4 linked regions of the Pseudobacter ginsenosidimutans genome follow. The protein of the gene in region 1 binds, or shares a complex with, the protein of each later gene. Links are inferred from orthologs where the notes say so. Each region holds a gene or a part of one and is shown in the gene's direction. Other genes may lie near its edges. The genes, in order: accD, accB, FSB84_RS00255 and accC.

Evidence for each region.
Region 2: the proteins of accD (region 1) and accB are in contact, whole or in part, in a solved structure (PDB 8UXZ), measured with the Escherichia coli proteins. The link is inferred for Pseudobacter ginsenosidimutans from one-to-one orthologs.
Region 3: the proteins of accD (region 1) and FSB84_RS00255 are in contact, whole or in part, in a solved structure (PDB 8UXZ), measured with the Escherichia coli proteins. The link is inferred for Pseudobacter ginsenosidimutans from one-to-one orthologs.
Region 4: the proteins of accD (region 1) and accC are in contact, whole or in part, in a solved structure (PDB 8UXZ), measured with the Escherichia coli proteins. The link is inferred for Pseudobacter ginsenosidimutans from one-to-one orthologs.

The regions. Positions count from the first base shown.
Region 1 is NZ_CP042431.1:4,914,914-4,917,772, reverse strand. Bases 1-2,791 are described here. They hold accD (acetyl-CoA carboxylase, carboxyltransferase subunit beta), read left to right. Parts: upstream 1-835; coding sequence 836-1,747; downstream 1,748-2,791. Other genes in these bases: FSB84_RS19305 (hypothetical protein), read left to right, coding at 2,352-2,791; smpB (SsrA-binding protein SmpB), read left to right, coding at 1,774-2,262; FSB84_RS30695 (hypothetical protein), read right to left, coding at 578-754; FSB84_RS19320 (succinate dehydrogenase cytochrome b subunit), read right to left, coding at 1-489. In the rest of the region: more of FSB84_RS19305, read left to right, coding at 2,792-2,859.
Region 2 is NZ_CP042431.1:3,308,696-3,311,484, forward strand. The notes cover bases 69-2,789. They hold accB (acetyl-CoA carboxylase biotin carboxyl carrier protein), read left to right. Parts: upstream 69-1,043; coding sequence 1,044-1,535; downstream 1,536-2,789. Other genes in these bases: FSB84_RS13395 (TonB-dependent receptor plug domain-containing protein), read left to right, coding at 69-203; efp (elongation factor P), read left to right, coding at 313-879; accC (acetyl-CoA carboxylase biotin carboxylase subunit), read left to right, coding at 1,574-2,789. Outside these bases: more of FSB84_RS13395, read left to right, coding at 1-68. UniProt on the Escherichia coli protein: This protein is a component of the acetyl coenzyme A carboxylase complex; first, biotin carboxylase catalyzes the carboxylation of the carrier protein and then the transcarboxylase transfers the carboxyl group to form malonyl-CoA.
Region 3 is NZ_CP042431.1:53,034-55,942, forward strand. What follows is about bases 69-2,909. They hold FSB84_RS00255 (acetyl-CoA carboxylase carboxyltransferase subunit alpha), read left to right. Parts: upstream 69-917; coding sequence 918-1,901; downstream 1,902-2,909. Other genes in these bases: FSB84_RS00245 (helix-turn-helix domain-containing protein), read right to left, coding at 69-503; dapA (4-hydroxy-tetrahydrodipicolinate synthase), read left to right, coding at 2,137-2,909. In the rest of the region: more of FSB84_RS00245, read right to left, coding at 1-68. UniProt on the Escherichia coli protein: Component of the acetyl coenzyme A carboxylase (ACC) complex. First, biotin carboxylase catalyzes the carboxylation of biotin on its carrier protein (BCCP) and then the CO(2) group is transferred by the carboxyltransferase to acetyl-CoA to form malonyl-CoA.
Region 4 is NZ_CP042431.1:3,309,555-3,312,505, forward strand. The notes cover bases 1-2,883. They hold accC (acetyl-CoA carboxylase biotin carboxylase subunit), read left to right. Parts: upstream 1-714; coding sequence 715-2,052; downstream 2,053-2,883. Other genes in these bases: efp (elongation factor P), read left to right, coding at 1-20; accB (acetyl-CoA carboxylase biotin carboxyl carrier protein), read left to right, coding at 185-676; FSB84_RS13415 (DinB family protein), read right to left, coding at 2,137-2,619; FSB84_RS13420 (hypothetical protein), read right to left, coding at 2,771-2,883. Also shown: more of FSB84_RS13420, read right to left, coding at 2,884-2,951. UniProt on the Escherichia coli protein: This protein is a component of the acetyl coenzyme A carboxylase complex; first, biotin carboxylase catalyzes the carboxylation of the carrier protein and then the transcarboxylase transfers the carboxyl group to form malonyl-CoA.

The DNA.
Region 1 (2,859 bases):
CTGGAATACTTCGATCATACGGGCGAAGAGATCATGCTGCTCTGCATCATATGCTGCAGGCGGCAGGTTGTGTGAGATACGGGAATCCCACCAGAACTGTGATACGTGCAGCACCAGGAACATCAGGAGCAGGGTGCCGAGAAGGCCCATGCTGCGGCTGTACCATTTGGAACCTTTGTTACCCATGGGTACTGCATACGCAACACCGCGTTTTGAATTGTTCTGCGCAGTAAGCATATACCCCTGTACGATATGGAGTATGATACCGGCAAAGAGGCCCACTTCTGCAATTCGGATCAGGATCATCGCTCCCATGAAGTGGGCAGCCCTGTTGAAAATTTCACCATTATCTGTGGGATCGAAAAGATCGGCAAAGATGCAGGCATTGATACTGACGTGAATAATGAGAAAAAGAATCAGGAAAATTCCGGTGAAGCCCATGACGAGTTTCTTACCGATGGAAGACGTAAAAAGTTCAGACCATTTCATCTGAAAAAGATTTTGTTATAAAAGCGCACTGAACTGAATGAGTGCACAACCTGGCGTCTGAGAAGGTTCCAGCCTGGAAGGATGAGCGTTAAGCTCTGAATGTGGAATAAGTGATATGTATCAATTTCCCGATGATGCTCATCCGGCCAAAAGCCTTGCCTGTCTTTATCACCGTCTCATGGTCAACACTATAGAAAGCAGTCATGAGATAGGGTTGCGTTTTGCCGCTCAGGTGCAAAAGTAACGCAGCGAGGCCAAATATCATATTATTGTAAAAATTTTCTGCCTGACTCTTGAAATTATTAATTTATTAAAATGCATATCTTAGCCGCCTAAAACCAACCGAATGAAACAAGAAGAGGACTTTGACGCCAACCTGGCAGGCGAAGATGGCCGGAGCGAAGAGTCAAAGAGCAGTTGGTTCAAGAGGATTAAGAAAGGTATTCTGACCAGTACAGCTGAAAAGAAAGAAACCCCTGAAGGTCTCTGGAGCAAATGTCCCGAATGCGGATATATCTGTACCGTAACCGAACTGAGGGAAAATCTTTTCGTTTGCCCTAAATGCGCCTACCATCACCGCATCGGAAGCGCAGAGTATTTTGAGATCCTGTTTGACGACAACCAATACGATGTATTGTTTGAAAATATCCGCTCGAAAGACTTTCTTCATTTCACTGACCTTAAACCCTACGGTAAAAGACTTCAGGAAACCTGGGGCAAAACGGACCTTACCGATTCTATCCGTGTTGCTCAGGGTAAGATCAAATCACTCGACTTCATGATAGCCTGTATGGATTTCGAATTCATCGGAGGCTCTCTGGGAAGTGTAATGGGTGAAAGGATCGCCAGGGCCGCAGACATCTGCATAGAAAAGAAGATACCCCTCATGATCATCTGTAAATCAGGTGGCGCACGTATGATGGAATCCGCTTTCTCTCTCATGCAGCTGGCCAAGGTATCAGGTAAATTATCACAGCTCACCGATGCACAGGTACCATATATATCATTCCTGACAGATCCTTCCTTCGGCGGTATCTCAGCTTCCTTCGGTATGCTGGGCGACCTCAATATTGCCGAACCCGGAGCCCTCATCGGTTTTGCCGGACCACGCGTGATCAAGGAAACCATCAAGAAAGACCTGCCCGAAGGATTCCAGCGCAGTGAATTCCTCCTCGAACATGGCTTCCTCGATTTCATTGTGCCGCGTAAAGAATTGAAAGACAAACTGGCTACAGTACTGAATCTTTTCAGGAACTAACAGCGCCATACACCGCAATACGAAATGTGAACAAGGATTTCCGAACTTCGCATTTCGTATTGTGTTATAAAGAACAAATGACAGAGATCCGCAACAGATCAGCTTATCACGACTATTTCATCGAAGACCGCTACGATGCCGGCATCGTACTGGCCGGAACTGAAGTGAAATCACTCCGCGAAGGCCGCGCCTCCTTCAATGATGCCTATTGCTTCTTCCATAAAGGAGAGCTCTGGATCAAAAGCCTTCACATCACCGAATACAGTCACGGTACCTACAACAATCACGTACCCACGCAGGAACGCAAACTCCTGCTCCATAAAAAAGAATTGCGCAAGCTCGAAGCAAAGATCAAAGAGAAAGGATACACCATCGTTCCACTCCGCATTTACTTCAATGAAAAAAGCATCGCAAAAATGGAGATAGGTCTTGGCAAGGGTAAAAAACTGTACGACAAACGCGAGACCATCAAACAACGCGACACAGAACGCGAGATGAAACGTCATATGAAATAGCGCCTCCCCTCTCACAACATACGCACATACTGTGCATTAAAACAGGCCATTGGGTAGTTTGGCTTGATTTTTTCTGCCTATCTTCACGTATGTTCAAAAAACTATTCTTCTGGACAAGCGCGTTGATCCTCACCCATCAATCACAGGCGCAGTCTGCATCCGGCTCCTGGTACGGTAAGGCCGATGTGGCGGCACAGGGCTCTTACAGCAACTACCTCACAGAACTGGTACTCCAGCAGAAAGGAAATGAAGTGGAAGGCGTATTCGGTTATTATTTCAAAGACACTTACCAGAGCTTCTTCGTGCGCGGCAAATACAATAAGGAAACCCGTGAAGTAACCATTCCCAATCTTCCCATGCTACTCTATGCCTCCACCTCACGCAACGGCATCGAATGCCCCATGAGCTTCGTGGGCAAACTGATGGTGAGCCAGGCCAGAAGCACCATGAACGGTTCCTTCTATGCCAGCGATAAATACAAATACACCTGTCCGGAACTGAAAGTCACTTTCACCATGGACCGTACAGAAGGCACTGCCACCGCCGTGCTCCGCAATATGGCCGTTGGACAACGATTCTGGAAACCACAGGAAGAAG
Region 2 (2,789 bases), 1.6 Mb from region 1 along the record:
ATGATGATCTCTGTTTACTGAATGCCATTATTATTATCGATGACAAAGAGATGGGCTGTGAGAATGCAAACGCTTTTGTGAAAAGCAACAGGAGCAATATCATGTCCGTGGATATCATCAAAGGTGCGGACCGAGTTAAAGAGGCTACCGGGAAAACTGCTACAAATGCCATTGTGATAAAAACGAAAAAGACCACTGATTAGCCATGAAAAACAGCGGAAGGAAATGCTTCCGCTCTTCTTTGCCGGGTAAGCTTTTTGCTGTAGTTTTGCCTCCTTTCAGAGACGCATCATTCAAAACTTACTTAGTATTATGGCAACTACATCAGATATCAGCCGCGGTATGATCATCAAACTGGATGGCAGCCTTTACACCGTGGTGGAATTCGGTGAAAACAAAACCGCCCGCGCAGCCGCGAAGGTTTGGGCTAAACTAAAAGGTGTTGACAATAGCCGCAGCATCGAAAAAACCTGGAACTCAGGTGATAACATCCATCCTGTTCGGGTTGAAAGGAAAGATTACCAGTACCTCTATAAAGATGATACAGGTTATAATTTCATGGACAACGAGACTTTCGAACAGATCGCTGTTGCTGAAAGCCTGGTAGACGCTCCCCAGTTCCTGAAGGAATCACAGGAGGTTTCTATCCTGTTCAATACAGAAACCGAGCAGCCCATGAGCGTGGAACTGCCAGACAAGATCGTTCTGAAAGTAACTTACTCAGAGCCAGGTGTTAAAGGAGATACTGCCACTCGTACCCTGAAACCTGCCACGGTTGAAACCGGTGCTACCGTGAACGTTCCTCTCTTCGTGAATGAAGGTGAACTGATCCGGGTGAATACCAAAACCGGAGAATACGTGGAACGCGTAAAGGAATAACTCCTAAATAACAGATTTACAGAGGCCGCCTCGCTTTCAGAGGTGGCTTTTTGTTATAACGGGCCTGCCGCTATTTTATAGGCGAATTGGGTATTATTAGTTCACAATGCCTTATCTTAGCCGCCTGTTTTTCCGAAATAACCGTCAAAAAAAATTATTTTCAGATGGATTTTAAACAAATTCAGGAGTTGATCAAGATGATCAACAAATCCAACATCGGCGAAGTAAGCATCGAGGAGAAAGGATTCAAGCTGACCATCAAGCAGAAAGAAGAACCAGCCCAGAACGTAATTGCTGCCCCTGTGCATGCTGCCATGCCTGCCTATGCTCCACCTGCAGTAGCTGCACCCCAGCCTGCCGCCGCATCAAACCCAGCAGCTCCTGCAACCAAAGCTGCAGAACCCGCCGCAGACAACCTCATTACTATCAAGAGCCCGATGATAGGAACTTTCTACCGCAGCCCGGCCCCCGGCAAACCTGTATTTGTAGAAGTAGGCTCAGAAATTGCTCCCGGTAAAGTAGTCTGCATTATCGAGGCAATGAAACTCTTCAATGAAATTGAAAGCGAAGTATCCGGTAAAATCGTGAAAATCCTGGTGGACGACGCTTCACCGGTTGAATACGATCAGCCGCTGTTCCTCGTTGAACCTGCCTGATAAGGTTTTTTCGCTTGTCAAATTTTCAAAAAGAATGCATGTTTAAAAAGATATTAATCGCTAATCGTGGAGAGATAGCCCTGCGGGTGATCCGTACCTGTCGTGAGATGGGTATCAAAACCGTAGCTGTTTATTCCACCGCAGACAAAGACAGCCTGCACGTTAAGTTTGCAGATGAAGCTGTTTGTATCGGCCGCCCTGCCGGTGCCGACAGTTATCTGAACATCGCACATATCATGGCCGCAGCCGAGATCACCAATGCGGATGGCATCCACCCGGGATATGGATTCCTGGCCGAGAATGCCCGCTTTGCGGAGATCTGCGGTGAACATAATATCAAATTCATCGGACCCACTCCTGATCAGATCCGCTCCATGGGAGATAAGATCACTGCCAAAGAAACCATGATCCGCGCAGGCGTACCCGTGGTTCCCGGTGGTGAAGGTCTGCTCGAAAGCCTCGAAGAAGCCAAGGCCATGGCGAAAGACATTGGCTATCCCATCATCCTCAAAGCTACTGCCGGTGGCGGTGGTAAAGGTATGAGGGTGGTATTCAAAGAAGAAGATCTGGAACATAACTACAATACTGCCAAAGTGGAAGCCGGCGCTGCTTTCAAGAATGACGGCATCTACATGGAGAAATTCGTGGAAGAGCCCCGTCACATCGAGATCCAGATCGCAGGCGACCGCTACGGAAAAGTTTGTCATCTCAGTGAGCGGGACTGCTCCATTCAGCGCCGTCACCAGAAACTGGTGGAAGAGTCTCCATCTCCTTTCATGACTGAAGAACTGCGTCAGCGCATGGGCGATGCGGCTATCAAAGCTGCTTCCGCAATCGGTTATGAGAGTGTGGGCACTATCGAGTTCCTGGTTGACAAGCATCGCAATTTCTACTTCATGGAAATGAACACACGTATCCAGGTAGAGCATTGCGTTACAGAAGAAGTGACCAACTTCGATCTCATCAAGGAACAGATCAAGATCGCTATGGGCGAGCCTATCAGCGGAAAGAACTACGAGCCCCAGATGCATGCCATCGAGTGCCGTATCAATGCCGAAGATCCCTATAACGATTTCCGTCCGAGCCCCGGCCGCATCACTACGCTGCATCAGCCCGGCGGTCACGGTATCCGCATCGATTCGCATGTGTACGCCGGTTATGTGATCCCTCCTTATTATGATTCTATGATCGCAAAGATCATTGCGGTTGCACGTACACGTGAGGAAGCCATCAACACCATGAGCCGCGCCCTCA
Region 3 (2,909 bases), 4.9 Mb from region 1 along the record:
ATCGCATAATTGATATGATCCGTTTGATGCAGTGGAGGCAACAGTCTTTTCTCGAAAAATGCATTCAGAACAGAGCAGGTCATTTCCGGAAACTCCTGCAATTGCTCATACAGGAAATTGGCTGCGTATCCGAAAACCGACCACAAACCGATGCATGCCTTATTGGTGAATTCACTGATATCCTGTTTAATAAAGTGTCGTAAACCGGAAGGTTTGAATTGCACTTTCAGCATTTTGGTATGCCCGCTGAATTCCAGCCAGACGGGCCCTTTCAGTTGCCCCACAATAAATGCCTTTGTTGTGAATGCTGCGGGGGCATCACTGCTTCCGATCCTGTATTGATGCGGGTCTCCAAAAATGAAAAGCAATGATGGCTTGCCGAAAGGAATGAGACGCCACTTGCGGAAAGGTTGTGTAAGGGTATCCCAGTTGATATCCATCGTGGAGTAGCTGTCTATATATGGCTGCAGAATTGCTGAAGGCTGATGATTACTGAATTCCATTTTCCAAAATTCCAATCCTTCCCGGAGTTGATAAAAAAGAGAAGACGAATGACGGGGAGTGTCGATAGACAGTTGAAAGATACGGAGGGGCTGAAAACAAAAAAGGCTCACATTTCTGTGAACCTTTCTGCGGACTGGACGGGACTCGAACCCGCGACCTCCGCCGTGACAGGGCGGCATTCTAACCAACTGAACTACCAATCCTCTTACTAAGACGAACTTAGCAACCTCAGAATATATAGTGTTTATCACTTTCAAGAGCTGTTCCCAAAACCTTCATTCTCACTTTATTCTCAGACCTTTACGTCGTTTTTGGGACTGCAAATATAGGTCTTTTTTCCACTTACCAACAAAAATTTTTAAAAAAATTTTCAACCCTTAACTTTACCGCCTCTTATTACAATTACCCGACTTATGCCGCAAGACAAAAACCGTCAGTTCCTGGAATTTGAAAAACCAATCAAAGAGCTTTTTGATGATATTGAGTCGCTCAAGCAGAAAGCCGAAAAAAGTAAGATCGATCTTACAGATCCTATCCGGAAACTCGAGGAGCGTGTGATCGAAGCCCGCAAAGCTATCACACAGAACCTGACTCCCTGGCAAAAAGTTCAACTAAGCCGCCATCCGGACCGTCCCTATACCATGAAGTACATCGATAAAATGACCACTGAATTTGTGGAGCTCTTTGGAGATCGCAATGTGAAGGACGATAAAGCGATGGTGGGTGGATTTGCTTCACTGGATGGGCAAACTGTAATGCTCATTGGTCAGCAGAAAGGTATCAATACCAAGGCGCGTCAGCTGCGCAATTTCGGTATGGCCAATCCTGAAGGTTATCGCAAGGCGCTCCGCCTGATGAAGCTGGCTGAAAAATTCAACAAGCCTATCATCACCCTCATCGATACTCCAGGCGCCTATCCCGGCCTTGAAGCCGAAGAGCGTGGACAGGGCGAAGCCATTGCCCGGAATATTTATGAGATGTGCCGCCTCACAGTTCCCGTGATCTGCGTGATCATCGGCGAAGGGGCTTCCGGTGGAGCCCTCGGCATTGGCGTGGGAGATCGTATCCTCATGCTGGAGAATACCTGGTATACTGTTATCTCTCCTGAATCCTGCTCCTCCATCCTCTGGCGCAGCTGGGAATACAAAGAGAAAGCAGCTGAACAACTGAAGCTCACACCTGATTATATGCACCAGTTCGGTATCATAGACGCCATCGTTCCCGAACCACTCGGCGGCGCTCACTGGGATTACCAACAGGCAGCTGATCTTCTCAAACCTTTCCTGCTGGATGCGATCAATGAACTCAAACAACTCGATCCGCAGGAACGCATCAAAAAACGTATCGAGAAGTTCAACAAGATGGGCTTCTGGGAAGAATTACCAGTTGAAGGATAATTTAAATTTGTGTGGTAATCAATTGTCCACTACTTTTGACACCGTTAAATGCAAAACATTCAGAAACATACAAAGCAAGTCAAGACCATCTCCATACAAGGGAAGGGTTGATCACCGTTTTGTGTGTCAGCAAAATAATAGAAGGCCTTCCCATCAAGGAAGGCCTTTTGTATTTTATGTAATGCGATAAAGACATACACTGTTCACAACACTCAAAACCAAAAACAATTTTCAGATGTCTCTCAGGCAAACTCTTTCAGGTACAGGCGTTGCGCTGGTCACTCCTTTCCGCTCCAATATGGAGGTGAATCTGGACGCGCTCGGCCGCATTATCGACTTCGTGATCGATGGCGGCGTAGAATATGTGGTAACACTCGGCACCACCGGCGAAACACCCACCCTGAGCAAGGAAGAAAAGATCGCCATTATTCAATACACTTATGAGAAAGTAGGCAACCGCGTTCCTGTAGTTGTAGGCGTTGGTGGAAATGATACCACCAATCTCGTAAAGGAACTGGAACATCTCCCGCTTGAAAAAGCCACTGCCATCCTTAGTGCTGCTCCTTATTACAATAAACCTTCGCAGGAAGGCATCTTCCAGCACTATAAAATACTGGCAGCCGCTTCTCCCAAACCTATTCTACTGTACAATGTTCCTGGCCGCACAGGAAGGAATATGAGCGCAGACACCACTATCCGCCTTGCAAAAGAAGTTGCCAATATCGCAGGTATCAAGGAAGCCAGCGGTGATATGGCGCAATGCATGCAGATCCTGCGCGACAGGCCCGAGAATTTCCTGGTAGTGAGTGGAGACGATGCGCTGGTTTTGCCACAGATCGCATGTGGTATGGACGGTGTGATCAGCGTTGCAGCCAATGCCTTCCCCAAAGCATTCACCAATATGGTGCGTGAAAGCCTCAAAGGGAATTTCAAAGCAGCCAAATCCCTCAACGATCCGCTCATCCAGGCTTATGAACTCATGTTTGCAGAAAACAATCCTGCAGGCGT
Region 4 (2,951 bases), 1.6 Mb from region 1 along the record:
TGGAACGCGTAAAGGAATAACTCCTAAATAACAGATTTACAGAGGCCGCCTCGCTTTCAGAGGTGGCTTTTTGTTATAACGGGCCTGCCGCTATTTTATAGGCGAATTGGGTATTATTAGTTCACAATGCCTTATCTTAGCCGCCTGTTTTTCCGAAATAACCGTCAAAAAAAATTATTTTCAGATGGATTTTAAACAAATTCAGGAGTTGATCAAGATGATCAACAAATCCAACATCGGCGAAGTAAGCATCGAGGAGAAAGGATTCAAGCTGACCATCAAGCAGAAAGAAGAACCAGCCCAGAACGTAATTGCTGCCCCTGTGCATGCTGCCATGCCTGCCTATGCTCCACCTGCAGTAGCTGCACCCCAGCCTGCCGCCGCATCAAACCCAGCAGCTCCTGCAACCAAAGCTGCAGAACCCGCCGCAGACAACCTCATTACTATCAAGAGCCCGATGATAGGAACTTTCTACCGCAGCCCGGCCCCCGGCAAACCTGTATTTGTAGAAGTAGGCTCAGAAATTGCTCCCGGTAAAGTAGTCTGCATTATCGAGGCAATGAAACTCTTCAATGAAATTGAAAGCGAAGTATCCGGTAAAATCGTGAAAATCCTGGTGGACGACGCTTCACCGGTTGAATACGATCAGCCGCTGTTCCTCGTTGAACCTGCCTGATAAGGTTTTTTCGCTTGTCAAATTTTCAAAAAGAATGCATGTTTAAAAAGATATTAATCGCTAATCGTGGAGAGATAGCCCTGCGGGTGATCCGTACCTGTCGTGAGATGGGTATCAAAACCGTAGCTGTTTATTCCACCGCAGACAAAGACAGCCTGCACGTTAAGTTTGCAGATGAAGCTGTTTGTATCGGCCGCCCTGCCGGTGCCGACAGTTATCTGAACATCGCACATATCATGGCCGCAGCCGAGATCACCAATGCGGATGGCATCCACCCGGGATATGGATTCCTGGCCGAGAATGCCCGCTTTGCGGAGATCTGCGGTGAACATAATATCAAATTCATCGGACCCACTCCTGATCAGATCCGCTCCATGGGAGATAAGATCACTGCCAAAGAAACCATGATCCGCGCAGGCGTACCCGTGGTTCCCGGTGGTGAAGGTCTGCTCGAAAGCCTCGAAGAAGCCAAGGCCATGGCGAAAGACATTGGCTATCCCATCATCCTCAAAGCTACTGCCGGTGGCGGTGGTAAAGGTATGAGGGTGGTATTCAAAGAAGAAGATCTGGAACATAACTACAATACTGCCAAAGTGGAAGCCGGCGCTGCTTTCAAGAATGACGGCATCTACATGGAGAAATTCGTGGAAGAGCCCCGTCACATCGAGATCCAGATCGCAGGCGACCGCTACGGAAAAGTTTGTCATCTCAGTGAGCGGGACTGCTCCATTCAGCGCCGTCACCAGAAACTGGTGGAAGAGTCTCCATCTCCTTTCATGACTGAAGAACTGCGTCAGCGCATGGGCGATGCGGCTATCAAAGCTGCTTCCGCAATCGGTTATGAGAGTGTGGGCACTATCGAGTTCCTGGTTGACAAGCATCGCAATTTCTACTTCATGGAAATGAACACACGTATCCAGGTAGAGCATTGCGTTACAGAAGAAGTGACCAACTTCGATCTCATCAAGGAACAGATCAAGATCGCTATGGGCGAGCCTATCAGCGGAAAGAACTACGAGCCCCAGATGCATGCCATCGAGTGCCGTATCAATGCCGAAGATCCCTATAACGATTTCCGTCCGAGCCCCGGCCGCATCACTACGCTGCATCAGCCCGGCGGTCACGGTATCCGCATCGATTCGCATGTGTACGCCGGTTATGTGATCCCTCCTTATTATGATTCTATGATCGCAAAGATCATTGCGGTTGCACGTACACGTGAGGAAGCCATCAACACCATGAGCCGCGCCCTCAGTGAATATGTGATCGAAGGAGTGAAAACAACCATTCCTTTCCATCAGCAACTGATGAGGAATGAAGATTTCCGCGCAGGAAACTTCAATACCAAATTCCTCGAAGGTTTCAAGATGGTATAAGTCAGGTTTACAAAGTTTATCTCAATAGAAACGAGGTTGCCACTTGCGGGACAACCTCGTTCTCTTTTATACTGTGTATAGTTGTTATCTCATCCAGAATGCCGGTGGCTCAATGCCCAGCGCTCGCAGGTACACATATCCCTGGCCGCGGTGATGCACTTCATTATCGATAAAATACAAAAGTGTACCATATAACGGTCCCTCATACTCGCCGAAGGCCAGATCATTGTCCTGGAAGCGATAGGGTGGGATCTTGTTCCAGATCTCTTCGATGGTTTCGGTGGTATCGTCCCATGCCTTGAGCAGTTCATCTTTTGTTTTGTAGGTCTGTTCCCTCCATTCCAGTTTTTCCCAGATGCCGGTAGCAAGCCCTTTTACGCCGGGGCCGCTCATCTTGATCATCTCTTCTGCCATCAGTGCGAAGGAACGCATGCCTCCAATGCTGAACTCGAACAATTCTTTTTCAGGAAATGCTGCAATTACACGCCGGGTGAGACGTCTATGTCCCTGCCATTGATCCAATACCTGACGGGCTGTAATTACCTGGGCGGTTGCTGTGCGTACCATATGATTATTTTTAAGAGTTTAAATTGATTTGCTGATACAAAGATGGGATGGGGTAGTGACAGCCTTATGTCAGTATGAATATACAAAAATAAAAAAAGCGCCGGAGGGCGCTTTTATAAGTGGTCCACGTTCAAGTGGCTATGGTTTCAGACTATTTGGATTCTTTTTCTTTCGCTTTTTCGCCTTTTACTTTATCCTTCCTGTCTTTCCAATGTTTTTTGTCGCCTTTCCTGTGCTCTTTTGCTTTTTCTCCCCACTGTTTCATTTTCTCTCTTTGCTCGGGAGTGAGGATGGCATCGGTCTTTTCTTTCCTTTCTTTCATGATAGCGGCT